Regions from separate parts of the Enterobacter sichuanensis genome, predicted to be linked through region 1. Evidence: predicted binding sites of a transcription regulator. Region 1 holds the regulator's gene; each other region holds the start of a gene.
The links. The regulator PurR, encoded in region 1, represses purine synthesis genes. The targets are predictions, from matches to a motif close to CANGCAAACGTTTGCNTG.
Positions count from the first base shown of each region.

Region 1 (4,338 bases):
GCCTGCACGACCCAACAGTTCACTGACGATCCGGGACCAGTTGTCGTCCGGAACGCTGACTTCTTCTATACACGATGAACTCATAGCTTCTCCATCACCCTGATGTGATCAGAACCTTCAAACAGCGTAGACGCTTTTTTTGGTTTGTGAGAAATCTCACGGTAAATACCGCGAGGCTAGTATCCGACGTAGAACAGAGGAAGGGAGATAACCCTTGCCGAAATGCCTTCCATGGTAAAACGGGAGCACTCCGGCTCCCGTTAACGCATAATAATTATCGTATTTATCGAACCAAATTTAGTATAGGCCTCAAAATTTGGTGATTCAACAGAAAATTGTTAGCAACCTAATTACTGAAAATTAACATGATATCCGGCGCAATCAGGCATGTGAGGTTTCCACTCCAGCGCCGTTATCCTGCTCACGCTGGGCGGAGGCCTGCATGCGATAGCCCATCACCGCCAGCGCAACGGTTACCAGCATCACGCTGGTGGTCGTCAGCAGCGGCGTGGCAATCAGCGCAGAGACCACCAGGCTTGCCAGGAAGCACAGCCCCAGCTGCAGGGTGTTCTGCAGCGCGGCGGCGCGACCGGTCGCTTGTGGGAAGGGACGGAGCGCCTGCGCCACCACAATCGGGTAGATCGCCCCGTTCGCGACGGCCATGACACAGAAAGGCATCAAAATCTCTGCCAGGCCCGCACCCGGAATAAACCCAACGGCCCAGGTGCCAATAACGCTCAACGCATACAGCACCAGCAGCCATGGCAGCATCTGCTGACCTTCCCATTTCTGCAGCGCTGCGCGGCAGCCGTACCCGCCCACCAGGAACGCGATGGTTTGCGGAACATAGCTCAGCCCGATAGCCGCCGGGCTGTAGCCCATATCATGCAGAATAAACGGCGACCCGGTGAGCCACGCGAAGAAGCTGGCCGAGCAGGCGGCATAGATCAGGACATTACCGCGATACGCTTTGGCGCTCAGCAGGGTGGTGAAGGTGATCGGCTTTGCGTCAACATGTACGTCTTTTTTGTGCGCAGGCTTGAGGGCGAACGCCGGCAACATCAGTACCAGCGTGATGGCAAACAGCGTGGCAAAAATGGCCTGCCAGTCAAAGTGCGCAAGGATCCAGCTGCCCAGCAGCGGCGCGAGGGCAGGTGAGAGCCCCACCAGCGGCATAATGGTGGCGAAAATACGGTTTGTGCGGTTAGCCGGATAGTAGTCGGTGACCAGCGCCTGCCAGGTCACGGCCGCGGCACAGACCCCCACAGCCTGAATAAAGCGCAGCACCAGCAGCCAGGTGGCATCGCGGACCCAGAGCATCCCCAGACAGCCCACGGCAAAAATCGCCAGGCCCAGCAGTAATACCGGTTTACGACCAAAGCGATCCGAGAGCGGTCCCCAGAGCAGCTGTGCGAAAGCAAAACCGGCGAGGAACAAACTCAGGCTGGCGCTGATGGCCGCGGCAGGGGTTTGCAAATCTTCCTGCATCGCGGCAAAAGCCGGCAGGTACATATCGGTGGCCAAAAAGCCCAGCACGCTTAAGCCGCCAAGCCAGACTAAAAAACCTTTCCTGGGTTGCATTATTTTCTTCTCCTGAAGGAGGCAGGTGTACGTTGGCGCTGAGTGTATGTAGTGCAAAGCCGCTTGTGAAACGCTAATATTTGGCGGGTGCATTCAAATTTTTTGCAGGCAGAAAATGTGGTCAGATTATTCTCTTGAAGTGGTCGATGCTGTCGCGCGTAACGGCAGCTTTAGCGGTGCGGCGCAGGAGCTGCACCGCGTCCCGTCTGCTATCAGCTACACGGTGCGTCAGCTTGAGGAATGGCTGGCGGTTCCACTGTTTGAACGGCGCCATCGCGATGTGGAATTAACGCCCGCAGGGGCGTGGTTTTTGAAGGAAGGGCGTTCTGTTATCAAAAAAATGCAGATCACCCGCGAACAGTGCCAGCAGATCGCAAACGGCTGGCGGGGTCATCTTTCCATTGCGGTGGACAATATCGTTAAGCCGGAGCGCACCCGGCAGATGATCGTGGATTTCTATCGACATTTTTCCGATGTCGAACTGCGGGTCTCACAAGAGGTATTCAACGGCGTCTGGGATGCCCTGGCGGACGGAAGGGTGGAGATGGCGATAGGGGCCACACAGGCGATCCCGGTCGGGGGGCGTTACGCCTTCCGTGATATGGGGATGCTGAGCTGGAAATGCGTGGTGGCCAGCGATCACCCCCTGGCGGCGCTGGAAGGACGGCTGAGCGACGATACGCTGCGCAACTGGCCATCGCTGGTGCTGGAGGATACCTCCCGTTCATTACCCAAGCGCATCACCTGGCTGCTGGATAACCAGCGGCGCGTGGTGGCGCCTGACTGGGAATCGTCAGCAACGTGCCTCAGTGCCGGGCTGTGCGTCGCGATGGTGCCCGCTCATTTTGCGCGCCCCAGAATCGATACCGGAGAATGGGTAGAACTGACGCTGGAGAATCCCTTCCCGGATGCGGCCTGCTGCCTCACCTGGCAACAAAATGACGTCTCGCCCGCCATGGCCTGGCTGCTGGATTATCTGGGAGACAGCGAAACGCTAAACCGGGAATGGTTACGGGAGCCAGCATAGCTGGCCCCGTACAAAATTAACGACGATAGTCGCGGAACGGACCATCCGCAACGGAACGGCGTTCGATAAGACGCGGATGAACTTCAATGGACTGCGACTCTTCGCGCTTGTTGACGATCCTGTCCAACAGCATATTGAAAGCCGTTTCACCCAGTGAATCTTTCGGCTGGTGAATGGTGGTCAGCGCGGGGGTAAAGAAGCGCGCGTTACGCACGTTGTCATACCCGATCACCGAAATATCCTGCGGTACGCGCAGACCCAGTTCATCGGCCGCGCAAAGCGCGCCCATCGCCATGATGTCACCCCCGCAGAAAACAGCGGTTGGGCGGTGCTGCTGGGAGACAATCTGCTGCATCGCGCGGTAGCCTGATTCCGGCTCAAAGTCTCCCTGTACGATCCAGTTTTCCGGTACGGTGATCAGCGCTTCTTCCATCGCTTTCATAAAACCGGCCAGACGACCCGCGCCGGTATTGCGCTCCAGAGGGCCCGGGATCACGCCAATCTCACGGTGGCCGCGCTCGATCAGGTAACGACCGGCCATATAGCCGCCTTCAAAGGCGTTATCGATGACGGAATCGGTGAAATCCGCTCGCGCTTCACCCCAGTCCATCACCACCATGGGAATATGGCGATACTCTTCCAGCATCGACAGCACGGATTCCGGGTATTCGGAACACATTACCAGCAGGCCATCCACGCGCTTTTGCGCCATCATCGACAGGTAGGCGCGCTGTTTTTCAATGCTATTCCACGCGTTGCCCAGAATCAGGGTATAGCCTTTCTGGAAGCAGTTTTTCTCTACTGCCTCGATGATCTCGGCAAAATAGGCCGCTTCACTGCTGGTGGCCAGCAAGCCAATGGACTTGGTGTGATTCACCTTGAGGCTACGCGCAACCGCACTTGGTGAGTAGTGCAGCTCTTTGATTGCCGCCCAGACGGCGTTGCGCGTCTCTTCCGCCACAAAGCGGGTTTTGTTAATTACATGTGATACGGTTGTAGTGGAAACGTTTGCGCGTTTTGCTACGTCTTTAATTGTTGCCATTAAATGTCACTCCAGACCATATCCTAAGCTCCTGAAAAACTTGAAGGTAAACGTTTGCCTTCTCTCACCCTTATCACGCAATTTTGAATTGCGGCACGCCGGGAAAACGACACGGGACGTCAGGAGGGGGTCAATGGCCGGTACGCTAATAAATTTAGCGTGGAATTTTGTCCTATCTTGATGAAAAGGGGAAGAGGTAAAGTGGTTATCAGTTTAAATCCAGGAAGATTTTTGACGTAAACTGTGCAAAAATGAGCAGGCTCACTTTTCGTGGGGGGATTAAAAGGAGAAAAATTGATGAGTGCCGATCTGAAGTTTTCGCTGTTCACCACCCTTATTGTGCTGGCGCTGATTGTTGCCGCAGGCCTGACGGCGGCGCTGCACTGATTTACGCGCAGGGAGCGCACGCTCCCTGCGGCTGTTCCAGATTGTTACATCTACGGCAAAAATCTTTTGCCATTTTGTTAACTTCTCATTTTTTGTGATTGATGTCATGCTTTGCGCTTCTTTGTTCTGTGTCACCACATGACACGGCATCCGGAGTTGACGCATGAAAATCAATTTTCCCCTGCTGGCCCTGGCGATTGGCGCTTTTGGGATTGGCACCACTGAATTCTCCCCGATGGGGTTACTGCCTGTTATCGCCCGCGGCGTGGACGTCTCGATCCCTGCGGCAGGCATGTTAATC
Region 1 is NZ_CP027986.1:2,006,137-2,010,474, forward strand. It holds gene cfa (cyclopropane fatty acyl phospholipid synthase) at 1-84, opposite strand, end outside; gene punC (purine nucleoside transporter PunC) at 382-1,581, opposite strand; gene punR (DNA-binding transcriptional activator PunR) at 1,697-2,608, shown strand; gene purR (HTH-type transcriptional repressor PurR) at 2,625-3,650, opposite strand; gene cydH (cytochrome bd-I oxidase subunit CydH) at 3,948-4,037, shown strand; gene C1N69_RS09645 (MFS transporter) at 4,201-4,338, shown strand, end outside.

Region 2 (4,338 bases), 1.4 Mb from region 1:
CCGCTTTATCTTCCTCGGTAATATCCAGCGCGAAACCGCGACGCTCGAAGTAGTTGAGTAGATGCTGCGGATACTTACCGCGCACATGGACGTCGGTGAACCAGTAACGACGGTGCATGGCGTTCATCGCCATCATCATATCGTCGGGCGCGCAGGTCAGCGGATAGATAGGACACATGGCAATCATGCAGCCGATCTGCAGCGACGGGTTAATCTCGCGTCCCGCCTTCACCGCCAGGGCGCTGGCCACCAGCTCATAGTGGGCCGCCTGGAACATCACCGGCTCCCGGTCCTCCCCCGGCGCATACTTCAGCCCGGAGTTGGTGAACGGCGCAAAATCTTCGTGGAAGTTAGCCTGGTTGTTAATCTCGTTGAAGGTCATCCAGTACTTCACTTTATGCTGATAGCGCTGGAATACGACGGTTGCGAAGCGAACGAAGAAGTCGATCAGCTTACGGTTGCGCCATCCGCCGTATTCCGTGACCAGATGGAAAGGCATCTCAAAGTGAGAGAGCGTGATAACCGGTTCAATGCCGTATTTCAGACACTCATCGAACAGATCGTCATAGAACTTCAGGCCCGCCTCGTTAGGCTCCCGCTCGTCCCCTTTCGGGAAGATACGCGTCCAGGCGATAGAGGTACGGAAGCATTTGAACCCCATCTCGGCAAAGAGTTTGATGTCTTCCTTATAACGATGGTAAAAATCGATGGCTTCGTGGTTCGGGTAGTTTTTCCCTGGCAGCACGCCGTTGGTGATTTCACGCGGTACGCCGTGGGCGCCGGCGGTCATGACGTCGGCGACGCTCACCCCTTTACCGCCCTCTTGCCAGCCGCCTTCCAGCTGGTGCGCGGCCACCGCGCCGCCCCACAGAAAACCTGCTTTAAATCCTGACATACTCTTTCCCTCATTCGATGTTGCGGATTGCTGACGGATACTGCTGTCTGAAATGGTAAACCGCGCCAATTAACCCGGCGCGGTTGCCGTGGCTGACAACATCGGCGATATCCGCGATGCCAAACCACGTGAGATGGGTGCGAAGCAGGCCCATAAAACCGGGTCGTTCCGCGATACCGCCGCCAATGAAAATGGTCTGCGGATCGAACACATTCGCCAGGTTGTAGAGCCCTGTCGCAATGCCGTTAAGAAAATCATCCACCAGGCGGCGGCATACCACGTCGCCTGCGTCATAACCATCAAAGATGGCTTCGCCGGTCACCTCATCAAGCGCCAGCCCGTGAAAGTCGGCGTAGCGCTTGCGAAGCGTGCGTAACGTGCAGTTTTCATTCATGGAGTGGCGGGCAATGCGCCTTGAGTCCGCCCTTTCCGTAAGCATGTAGCCGAACTCCCCGGCGCGAAAACGCGCCCCGTGAACCAGCCTGCCGTTGCAGAAAATGGCCCCGCCAATCCCGGTACCGATGGTCAGCACCAGGAAATTGTCGATCCCCGTCGCCTTCCCCTGCCAGCGTTCCGCCAGCAGCACGCAGTTGGCGTCATTCTCTACGGTCACCGGTAAACCCGTCTGCGCCTCAAGCCAGGCCTGCAACGCGAACTGGTCAAAGCGGCGGATTGCCCCTCCCATCTCGATAAACCCGGTATGCGGGTTAACATACCCCGGCGCGCTGATGGCGATCCCGTCAAGTCCGCGATGCGCCGTCACCCAGCTCAGCATGTGCGAAAGGATGGCCTCGCCGTCGCTGTTCTTAATGGCGGCCTTATCCGTTTGCAGAAGCTCTCCCTGCGCTGTCGCGATGCCCATTTTTAATGCGGTGCCACCAATATCGAATGCGGCAATGCCCATGACTTCATCCCTCCTGAATGAAACTGAAACCGGTTTCAGTTCATGATGTTCAATCCGCAAACCGCTGGCAAGCAGATCGCCGAAACCGGTTTCATTTTCGTGAACGGAGTCAAGTTTGCGCGCCGCCAGAGGGGGAACAGAAAAAAAAATCCTCTCGCCGAGAATAGGCTCGCAAACGTTTGCCTGGACTGTTAGAATTGCGCCGATTTTTCTTACTAGCTATGCAATCGCGTGGGGACTTGAGCCGTGACCAACAAAACTTCTCTCAGCTACAAAGATGCCGGTGTTGATATTGACGCAGGTAATGCGCTGGTTGACCGAATCAAAGGTGTGGTGAAAAAAACCCGCCGCCCGGAAGTGATGGGGGGTCTGGGTGGATTCGGCGCACTGTGCGCGCTGCCGCAAAAATATCGTGAACCTGTTCTGGTCTCGGGTACTGACGGTGTAGGCACAAAACTGCGCCTGGCGATGGATTTAAAACGTCACGACACAATCGGTATCGATCTGGTCGCGATGTGTGTAAACGACCTGGTGGTTCAGGGTGCTGAGCCGCTGTTCTTCCTCGATTATTACGCGACCGGCAAACTGGACGTTGATACCGCAGCCAGCGTCATTAACGGTATCGCCGAAGGGTGTCTGCAGTCTGGGTGTGCGCTGGTCGGCGGTGAGACCGCTGAAATGCCGGGCATGTATCACGGCGAAGATTATGACGTCGCAGGCTTCTGCGTCGGCGTGGTAGAAAAATCAGAAATTATCGACGGCAGCAAAGTAGCCGATGGCGATGTGCTGATCGCGCTGGCCTCCAGCGGCCCGCACTCTAACGGCTACTCCCTGGTGCGCAAAATTCTTGAGGTGAGCGGTTGCGACCCACAGACCACCGAGCTTGAAGGTAAACCGCTGGCCGATCATCTGCTGGCCCCGACCCGCATCTACGTGAAAAACGTGCTGGAACTTATCGAGAACGTTGACGTTCACGCCATTGCCCACCTGACGGGCGGCGGCTTCTGGGAAAACATTCCTCGCGTACTGCCGGACAACACGCAGGCGGTGATCGACGAATCCTCATGGCAGTGGCCGGCCGTCTTTAACTGGCTGCAGACCGCAGGTAACGTGAGCTCTCACGAAATGTATCGCACCTTTAACTGCGGCGTCGGTATGGTGATCGCCCTGCCAGCCAGTGAAGCGGATAAAGCGGTTAAGCTGCTGACAGAGAAAGGTGAAAACGCGTGGAAAATCGGTACGATTAAAGCTTCCGATTCCGAACAGCGTGTGGTTATTGAATGAAAAACATCGTGGTGCTCATTTCCGGCAACGGAAGCAATTTGCAGGCGATAATTGACGCCTGCAAACAGAAGAAAATCAACGGCACCATTCGGGCAGTCTTCAGCAACAAGGCCGATGCATTCGGCCTTGAGCGCGCCCGGGAAGCAAACATTCCCGCGCACGCGCTGGAAGCCAGCCAGTTTGCTGGTCGTGAAGCGTTTGACCGCGAGCTGGTGCAGGAGATTGATGCCTACGCTCCTGACGTCGTGGTGCTGGCAGGATACATGCGTATTCTGAGCCCGGCTTTTGTTGCACATTACGCCGGACGCCTGCTGAATATTCACCCTTCGCTTCTGCCGAAATATCCCGGCCTGCACACCCATCGCCAGGTTCTGGAAAACGGCGATGAAGAGCACGGTACCTCGGTCCATTTCGTGACCGACGAACTGGACGGCGGCCCGGTGATCCTGCAGGCCAAAGTCCCGGTCTTTGACGGCGACAACGAAGACGACGTGACCGAACGGGTACAGACCCAGGAGCATGCCATTTACCCGCTGGTGGTGAGCTGGTTTGTCGACGGGCGTCTCGAAATGCGCGACGGCGCGGCATGGCTGGATGGCGTGAAGTTACCTCCGCAGGGCTATGCGGCCGAAGAGTAGTTTGTTATATCGGGTGGCGCTGCGCTTACCCGATATCCCCTTCTCCAACCCTCTAAAATCCTCAACAAAAAAAATAACTGTCATACTTTTCTGGCACTGTTGGACATATCGTGGAAATGCTCGCCATAATAAGGACGAGACGGATTTACCACGTCCTGTGATTGAACTGGAGTGTGAGCTGTAATGGGTCAGGAAAAGTTATATATCGAGAAAGAGCTAAGCTGGTTAGCATTTAACGAACGTGTCCTCCAGGAAGCGGCTGACAAAAGTAACCCGCTGATCGAGCGCATGCGTTTTTTGGGCATTTATTCCAACAACCTGGATGAGTTCTACAAGGTTCGCTTTGCCGAGCTGAAAAGACGCATCATCATCAGCGAAGAACAGGGCTTAAACTCTCACTCGCGCCATCTGTTGGGCAAAATCCAGTCCCGCGTGTTGAAAGCCGATCAGGAATTTGACGGCCTGTATAACGAACTGCTGCTGGAGATGGCACGCAATCAAATCTTCCTGATTAACGAACGTCAGCTTTCCGTTAACCAACAAAACTGGCTGCGCCACTACTTCAAGCAGTATCTGCGCCAGCACATCACCCCGATACTGATCAACCGCGAAACCGA
Region 2 is NZ_CP027986.1:3,410,498-3,414,835, forward strand. It holds gene C1N69_RS16415 (6-phospho-beta-glucosidase) at 1-895, opposite strand, end outside; gene bglK (beta-glucoside kinase BglK) at 906-1,799, opposite strand; gene purM (phosphoribosylformylglycinamidine cyclo-ligase) at 2,046-3,083, shown strand; gene purN (phosphoribosylglycinamide formyltransferase) at 3,080-3,721, shown strand; gene ppk1 (polyphosphate kinase 1) at 3,905-4,338, shown strand, end outside.
Region 2: purM (phosphoribosylformylglycinamidine cyclo-ligase) is a predicted target of PurR. The motif match lies at 1,968-1,985, and genes of this name have one in related genera.

Region 3 (4,338 bases), 810 kb from region 1:
ACTTCGGATGTCGTCGCGCTGGCCAGGAAGATAATGACATAGTGGCGTGAGGAGGTTTTATGCAGGCTGACATAAAAGGTTTCGTCCTGCTCTTCATAGACCAGCTCGTCGTCCGCAGAGTCGGTCCCCACGGTGTGTCGCCAAACCTGGTAAGGCAGCAGCGTGGAGGCGTGTTTTTTGACGTAGTAAACCGTTTCGGAGTCATTTGCCCAGACAAAATCCGGGGAGACGTTTTCCAGCATTTCCGGATACCAGTTGCCGGTGTCGAGATTGCGAAAACGCAGGCCGTACTGGCGACGGGAGAGATAATCCTCCGCCAGCGCCATCACCGCGTTATCCGGTGAAATGGACATGCCGCCAAGGGTATAAAATTCGCTGTGGGCCGCGCGCTGGTTGGCGTCCAGCAGAATATCCCACTCGTCCCACTCGGCGCTCAGCACCGACTGACGCTGGTAGATGGGGTACTCGTTGCCGGGCTCGTAGATATGGCGATAGCGGTAGCCGTTTTTGGTCCAGGGCGCGGAGATATCACGCTGAGGAATACGCTGTACCATTTCATTCAGCAGCTGGTCCTGAAGCGTCTGCTGGCTGGACATGACCTTGCGACCATAGTCGTTTTCCTCGTGCAGGTAGTCGAGTACCTCTGGCCGGGAACGCGAATCGTCCCGTAGCCAGTAATAGTTGTCTATGCGCGTATCGCCATGCGTGGTGATTGCATAAGGTATACGTCGGGCTTTCGGTGGCATGTCATCATTCTTTTTAGTTTTACACCCTATAAGGTTGGCAAAACCCACGCATGATGCAAGCGAAACCGTGACCCCGCCGCGACGTTATCCCTGTAACGCCTGTTTTTGCTCCCGGATATCCTGTTCAATGCCTTCGCGCACATCCTGAGGGATCTTCAGCGCGTCGCCAAGCGCGTTCAGGTAGCTGCGTTCCATAAAGTGATCGATATCGATAGCGGCACAGCTGAGGAAATAGAGTTCAAGCGCCTCTTCCTCATTTTTCACACTCTGCGCAAGACGCTGCGGGTCAAGCGGCTGTTCAATCGCCTGCGCTACCAGCGCTCTGCCCTTCTCTTCGACACCGGCTTCACGCAGTTGCTGCTCAATCGCCGATCGTTCTTTATCGTCGATGTGCCCGTCGCTTTTCGCGGCAAAGACCAGCGCAAGGATAAGCCGTTCGGTACGCAGATCCAGCGGCGAGGTGTGTTCACCATACTGCGGTTCATCCCTGTGCGCAGTGCGTACCCTGTCTTTGTATTTATTCCACAGAACGGTCCCCGCGATGGCTCCGCCACCGGCCAGCAGCGCTCCGGTGCCATACTTTGCCAACAGCTTGCGCGAGGACTTATTCGCCACCAGCAGGCCAGCCAGCCCGCCGAGTGCGCCAGGTACCAGCAGGTTACTGAGCCCCTGCTCGCCGGACGATGCCGTTTTCTGCCCTAACAGTGATTGCAATTGATTCAGCCAGCCTGACATGGTTTCCCTCACTTAACGGTGAACATGTTCCACAGCGTAAGCGAGCAGGCGTCAGGAAATGTCTGGCCGGACTAAAGAAGCGCAAATTTCTTCCTGCCGCACTGAGCCGTGCGCGAGACAGACGCAAACGTTTTCGTTTATACTGCCCGCAACTTTTTCAGGGGGATTGTTATGATTCGTTTAGGAACCGCGCTGCGGCCATCGGCGACGCGAGTGATGCTGTTGGGATCGGGCGAGCTGGGAAAAGAAGTCGCCATTGAGTGTCAACGTTTAGGCGTGGAAGTCATTGCCGTTGACCGCTACGCTGATGCACCCGCCATGCACGTCGCCCATCGTTCTTATGTGATTAACATGCTGGATGGCGATGCCCTTCGCGAACTGATTACGCGTGAAAAACCGGATTTTGTGGTGCCGGAAATTGAAGCCATCGCTACCGATACGCTGATCGCCCTTGAGCAGGAAGGCCAGCGCGTGGTGCCCTGTGCAAAAGCCGCAAAGCTGACCATGAACCGCGAAGGGATCCGTCGCCTGGCGGCGGAGGAGCTCGGGTTGCCTACGTCGGGCTACCGTTTTGCTGGCGATAAAGCCGCATTCCTGCGGGCCGTCGAGGAGATCGGCTACCCGTGCATCATTAAGCCGGTCATGAGCTCCTCCGGTAAAGGGCAGAGCTTTATCCGCGACAGCAGCACACTGGACAAGGCGTGGGATTATGCCCAACAGGGTGGTCGCGCCGGAGCCGGTCGTGTGATCGTTGAAGGTGTGGTGAAGTTTGATTTCGAGATCACCCTGCTGACCGTCAGCGCCGTGGACGGCGTTCACTTCTGTGACCCGATTGGCCACCGTCAGGAAGATGGCGATTACCGCGAATCCTGGCAGCCGCAGCAGATGAGCCCCCTGGCGCTGGAACGCGCGCAGGCGATCGCCCGCAAGACCGTCCTGGCGCTGGGCGGCTATGGCCTGTTCGGCGTGGAGCTGTTTGTTTGCGGTGACGAAGTGATTTTCAGCGAAGTCTCCCCTCGCCCGCATGACACCGGCATGGTCACGCTCATCTCGCAGGACCTCTCCGAATTCGCCCTGCACGTGCGCGCCTTCCTCGGCCTGCCCGTCGGCGGTATCCGTCAGTACGGTCCGGCCGCCTCGGCGGTGATCCTGCCGCAATTAACCAGCCAGAACGTCACCTTTGATAACGTCGACGCGGCGGTGGGCGCAGGTCTGCAGGTGCGTTTGTTCGGCAAGCCGGAGATCGACGGCTCCCGTCGTCTTGGGGTGGTATTAGCCACCGGGGAGAACGTGGACGACGCCGTGACGAGAGCGAAAGCGGCCGCCGCAGGCGTTAAGGTAGCAGGATAAAAAAACGGGCCCCGGGGCCCGTTTTTCATACGGCGAATAACTTACTGCTTCGCGCCTTCAACCGCTTCACGAGCCAGTCGGGTAATGCGGTCCCAGTCGCCTGCTTCCAGCGCATCCGCCGGCACCAGCCATGAGCCACCGATGCACAGCACGCTTTTCAGCGCCAGGTAGTCACGGTAGTTGGCCGGAGAGATACCGCCCGTCGGGCAGAAACGCACCTGGGAGAATGGACCCGCAATGGCCTGCAGCGCTTTGGTGCCGCCGTTGGCTTCTGCCGGGAAGAATTTGAACTCTTTCAGACCGTAGTCCATGCCCAGCATCAGTTCAGATACGGTGCTGATACCCGGGATCAGTGGAATCGTGCCTTCGGTGGCGGCTTTCAGCAGCGACTCGGTCAGACCCGGGCTGATGGCGAACTGTGCACCCGCTTCGGTCACTTCAGCCAGCTGTTTTGCGTTCGTCACGGTACCCGCACCAATGATAGCGTCCGGTACTTCTTTAGCGATAGCGCGAATGGCATCCATCGCGCAGGCGGTGCGCAGGGTCACTTCCAGAACGCGAACGCCGCCCGCAACCAGCGCTTTCGCCATCGGTACAGCGTGCTCCAGCTTGTTTACCACGATAACCGGCACGACAGGGCCAGTGGTCAGGATTGCTTCTGCACTTGTTTTCCAGTTTTTCATCAGAGTCTTCTCTCGCCAGATCGTTAAAATCAAGTCGTCTTAAAACGTAATACAGGTTGCGCCCTGCTCAGCACCGGAGAGTTTCTCACGCAGCGCACCAAACATTTCGCGCCCTGTCCCCACGCGCGAGGCGCTCAGGTCAGGAATATGGGGGTTACGTGCCGCCAGCTCTGCGTCATCGACCAGCAGGGTTAACTCGCCTGTCTGTCCGTTTACGCGGATCATGTCGCCGTCACGCACTTTCGCCAGCAACCCGCCGTCATAAGCTTCCGGCGTCACGTGGATGGCGGAAGGCACTTTACCGGATGCGCCTGAGAGGCGTCCATCGGTCACCAGTGCAATTTTGAAACGGCGGTCCAATAATACACCAAGTGGTGGCATAAGTTTATGTAATTCTGGCATCCCGTTGGCTTTCGGCCCCTGATGACGCACCACCACCACGCAGTCTTTGTCGAGAAGCCCGGCGTCAAAGGCAGGTAATACGTCATGCTGGCTTTCGAACACCACCGCCGGCGCTTCGATAACCTGATTCTCTTCCGGTACGGCAGAGGTTTTCATCACCGCACGCCCCAGGTTACCGCTCAGCACTTTGGTGCCACCGTGAGGAGAGAACGGTTTGTCGATGGTGGCAATCACCTGCGGGTCAAGGGAGGCGCTCGCGCCATCACGCCAGTCCAGCTCGCCGTTGTTCAGCCACGGCTCCTGGGTGTAGCGTTTCAGGCCGAAGCCCGCCACGGTGTTCACATCTTCATGCAGCAGACCGCCCTTCAGCAGCTCGCGCATCAGCAGCGGTACGCCGCCTGCGGCCTGGAAGTGGTTAATGT
Region 3 is NZ_CP027986.1:2,819,016-2,823,353, forward strand. It holds gene ptrB (oligopeptidase B) at 1-746, opposite strand, end outside; gene C1N69_RS13615 (tellurite resistance TerB family protein) at 831-1,481, opposite strand; gene purT (formate-dependent phosphoribosylglycinamide formyltransferase) at 1,653-2,831, shown strand; gene C1N69_RS13625 (bifunctional 4-hydroxy-2-oxoglutarate aldolase/2-dehydro-3-deoxy-phosphogluconate aldolase) at 2,873-3,514, opposite strand; gene edd (phosphogluconate dehydratase) at 3,554-4,338, opposite strand, start outside.
Region 3: purT (formate-dependent phosphoribosylglycinamide formyltransferase) is a predicted target of PurR. The motif match lies at 1,602-1,619, and genes of this name have one in related genera.

Region 4 (4,338 bases), 1.8 Mb from region 1:
ACGCTTATCCGGCCTACGAACGATCCCCTCTCCCTTTGGGAGAGGGTTAGGGTGAGAGGGAAATTACTCCCCCTGCTCACGCGCAATCGCGCGATAGCCGATATCCTGGCGGCTAAAGCTACCGTTCCAGTGAATATCCGCCATCAGCGCATAGGCGCGTTTCTGCGCTTCTGCTACGGTATGGCCCAGCGCGGTAGCACACAGCACGCGTCCGCCGTTGGTCAGTACGCGGTCATCGTCAGCCAGCTTCGTTCCGGCGTGGAATACCTTCGCGCCTTCAACCTCTTCCAGCGGCAGGCCGTGGATCTCATCACCGGTGTTGTAGTGGCCAGGGTATCCACCCGCAGCAATGACTACGCCCAGTGACGCACGCTCGTCCCACTCGGAAGTTTTCTCGTCCAGCTTACCTTCGCACGCCGCCAGGCACAGTTCTACCAGGTCGGATTTCATGCGCAGCATAATGGGCTGGGTTTCCGGATCGCCAAAGCGGCAGTTGAATTCGATGACCTTAGGATTACCCTGCTTGTCGATCATCAGGCCCGCATAGAGGAAACCGGTGTACGTATTCCCCTCGGCAGCCATCCCTTTTACGGTTGGCCAGATGATGCGATCCATTGTGCGCTGGTGCACTTCATCAGTGACCACCGGAGCAGGGGAGTAAGCCCCCATTCCGCCGGTATTCGGGCCGGTATCGCCATTGCCCACACGCTTATGATCCTGGCTGGTGGCCATCGGCAGAACGTGCTCGCCGTCGACCATCACGATAAAGCTCGCCTCTTCGCCGTCGAGGAACTCTTCAATCACAATGCGGTGGCCCGCATCGCCAAAGGCATTGCCTGCCAGCATATCCTGAACCGCGGCTTCGGCTTCTTCGAGCGTCATCGCTACGATCACGCCTTTCCCGGCAGCCAGGCCGTCGGCCTTAATGACAATCGGTGCGCCTTTTTCACGCAGGTAAGCCAGAGCGGGCTCAACCTCTGTGAAGTTCTGGTATTCCGCCGTCGGGATATTGTGACGTGCGAGGAAATCTTTGGTGAAAGCTTTGGAGCCCTCCAACTGGGCAGCACCTTCCGTCGGGCCGAAGATTTTCAGGCCTGCCGCGCGGAACGCATCCACCACGCCAATCACCAGCGGCGCTTCCGGGCCGACGATGGTCAGGTCGATTTTCTCGCTTTGGGCGAAACTCAACAGCGCCGGAATGTCGGTCACGCCGATAGCCACGTTCTGCAGCGCGGGTTCCAGGGCGGTACCGGCGTTGCCCGGCGCCACGAAGACCGTTTTCACCAGCGGAGACTGGGCCGCTTTCCATGCCAGAGCATGCTCGCGTCCGCCGTTACCAATCACTAATACTTTCATTTTCTGCTCCGGGAATTAATGGCGGAAGTGACGCATGTCGGTGAAGATCATCGCAATGCCGTGTTCGTCGGCAGCGGCAATCACTTCGTCGTCACGGATAGAACCACCTGGCTGGATCACGCAGGTGATGCCTACCGCGGCAGCCGCGTCAATACCGTCACGGAACGGGAAGAAGGCATCAGAGGCCATGGCGGAGCCTTTGACTTCCAGACCTTCGTCACCTGCTTTAATACCCGCGATTTTCGCCGAGTAAACGCGGCTCATCTGGCCTGCGCCTATCCCGATGGTCATGTTCTCTTTGGCGTAAACAATGGCGTTGGATTTGACGAACTTCGCCACTTTCCAGCAGAACAGCGCGTCACGCAGCTCCTGCTCTGTCGGCTGACGCTTGGTCACCACGCGCAGGTCGGCTTCTGTCACCATACCCAGATCGCGGTCCTGAACCAGCAGGCCGCCGTTCACGCGTTTGAAGTCCAGGCCCGGAACGCGTTCCGCCCACTGGCCGCAAACCAGGACGCGCACGTTCTGTTTCGCCGCAGTGATCTTCAGCGCTTCTTCAGACGCCGATGGCGCGATGATCACTTCAACAAACTGACGGGAGATAATGGCCTGTGCGGTTTCGGCATCCAGTTCGCGGTTAAACGCGATAATGCCGCCGAAGGCAGACGTCGGGTCGGTTTTATACGCGCGGTCATAGGCATCCAGAATGGAGGTGCTCACGGCAACGCCGCATGGGTTTGCGTGCTTGACGATAACGCAGGCAGGCTCGCTGAATTCTTTCACGCATTCCAGCGCGGCGTCGGTGTCGGCAATGTTGTTATAGGAGAGCGCCTTACCCTGAACCTGCCGGGCGGTCGCAACAGAGGCTTCTTTTACCTCTTCTTCTATATAGAAGGCAGCCTGCTGGTGGCTGTTCTCACCATAACGCATATCCTGCTTCTTGATGAAGTTCAGGTTCAGGGTGCGCGGGAAGCGACCGGAAGGATCTTTACTTTCACCGTGGTAAGCCGGTACCAGGCTACCGAAGTAGTTGGCAATCATGCTGTCGTACGCAGCGGTGTGTTCGAAGGCTTTGATGGCGAGGTCGAAACGCGTTTCCAGGGTCAGTGACCCTTCGTTGGCGTCCATCTCATTAATAATGGCTTCGTAATCGCTGCTCTTTACGACGATGGCGACATCTTTATGGTTCTTGGCCGCGGAGCGCACCATGGTCGGGCCGCCGATATCAATATTTTCTACGGCATCTTCCAGAGAGCAGCCTTCACGGGCAACGGTCTGGGCGAACGGATAGAGGTTAACGACAACCATGTCGATTGGCGCGATCTCATGCTGTTCCATAATGGCGTCGTCCTGACCGCGACGGCCAAGAATACCGCCGTGGACTTTTGGGTGCAGGGTTTTGACGCGTCCATCCATCATTTCCGGGAAACCGGTGTAATCGGACACTTCGGTTACCGGCAGACCTTTATCTGCTAACAGGCGAGCGGTACCGCCTGTAGATAGCAGCTCCACACCGCGTGCAGAAAGTGCCTGAGCGAATTCGACGATACCGGCTTTATCAGAAACACTGAGCAGAGCGCGGCGGACTGGACGACGTTGTTGCATGGTAAATCCCCTGGATTTCACGATTACAGAGAGCGTTAGATGAATTTTCCTGTGAAAAACTCATCTAACACACCTGACGAGGCATCCTTGTGAAGCGCGAGCATTTTAACGAAAACGTTTGCGCAACGCTCGCACATTTTCACTTTTTCGTATCATTGTGGATAAGTCTGTGTGTAAAAAGGTATAAGGCGGGGTTTTGCTGTGGAATGCAGCAGTCAGTCATCTTTCTGTCATTTAGCGGTTGCGGCCTGCGGAGAACTCCCTATAATGCGCCTCCATCGACACGGCGGATGTGAATCACTTCACAAACAGCCCGGTCGGTTGAAGAGAAAAAATCCTGAAATAACGGGTTGACTCTGAAAGAGGAAAGCGTAATATACGCCACCTCGCAACGGTGAGCTGAAAGCCGCGTTGCAACTGCTCTTTAACAATTTATCAGACAATCTGTGTGGGCACTCAAAGTGACATGGATTCTTAATGTCTTCGGACAATAAATGAATACCAAGTCTCTGAGTGAACACGTAATTCATTACGAAGTTTAATTCACGAGCATCAAACTTAAATTGAAGAGTTTGATCATGGCTCAGATTGAACGCTGGCGGCAGGCCTAACACATGCAAGTCGAACGGTAGCACAGAGAGCTTGCTCTCGGGTGACGAGTGGCGGACGGGTGAGTAATGTCTGGGAAACTGCCTGATGGAGGGGGATAACTACTGGAAACGGTAGCTAATACCGCATAACGTCGCAAGACCAAAGAGGGGGACCTTCGGGCCTCTTGCCATCAGATGTGCCCAGATGGGATTAGCTAGTAGGTGGGGTAACGGCTCACCTAGGCGACGATCCCTAGCTGGTCTGAGAGGATGACCAGCCACACTGGAACTGAGACACGGTCCAGACTCCTACGGGAGGCAGCAGTGGGGAATATTGCACAATGGGCGCAAGCCTGATGCAGCCATGCCGCGTGTATGAAGAAGGCCTTCGGGTTGTAAAGTACTTTCAGCGGGGAGGAAGGCGTTGTGGTTAATAACCACAGCGATTGACGTTACCCGCAGAAGAAGCACCGGCTAACTCCGTGCCAGCAGCCGCGGTAATACGGAGGGTGCAAGCGTTAATCGGAATTACTGGGCGTAAAGCGCACGCAGGCGGTCTGTCAAGTCGGATGTGAAATCCCCGGGCTCAACCTGGGAACTGCATTCGAAACTGGCAGGCTAGAGTCTTGTAGAGGGGGGTAGAATTCCAGGTGTAGCGGTGAAATGCGTAGAGATCTGGAGGAATACCGGTGGCGAAGGCGGCCCCCTGGACAAAGACTGACGCTCAGGTGCGAAAGCGTGGGGAGCAAACAGGATTAGATACCCTGGTAGTCCACGCCGTAAACGA
Region 4 is NZ_CP027986.1:241,903-246,240, forward strand. It holds gene purD (phosphoribosylamine--glycine ligase) at 64-1,356, opposite strand; gene purH (bifunctional phosphoribosylaminoimidazolecarboxamide formyltransferase/IMP cyclohydrolase) at 1,372-2,961, opposite strand; rRNA gene C1N69_RS01165 (16S ribosomal RNA) at 3,522-4,338, shown strand, end outside.
Region 4: purH (bifunctional phosphoribosylaminoimidazolecarboxamide formyltransferase/IMP cyclohydrolase) is a predicted target of PurR. The motif match lies at 3,069-3,086, and genes of this name have one in related genera.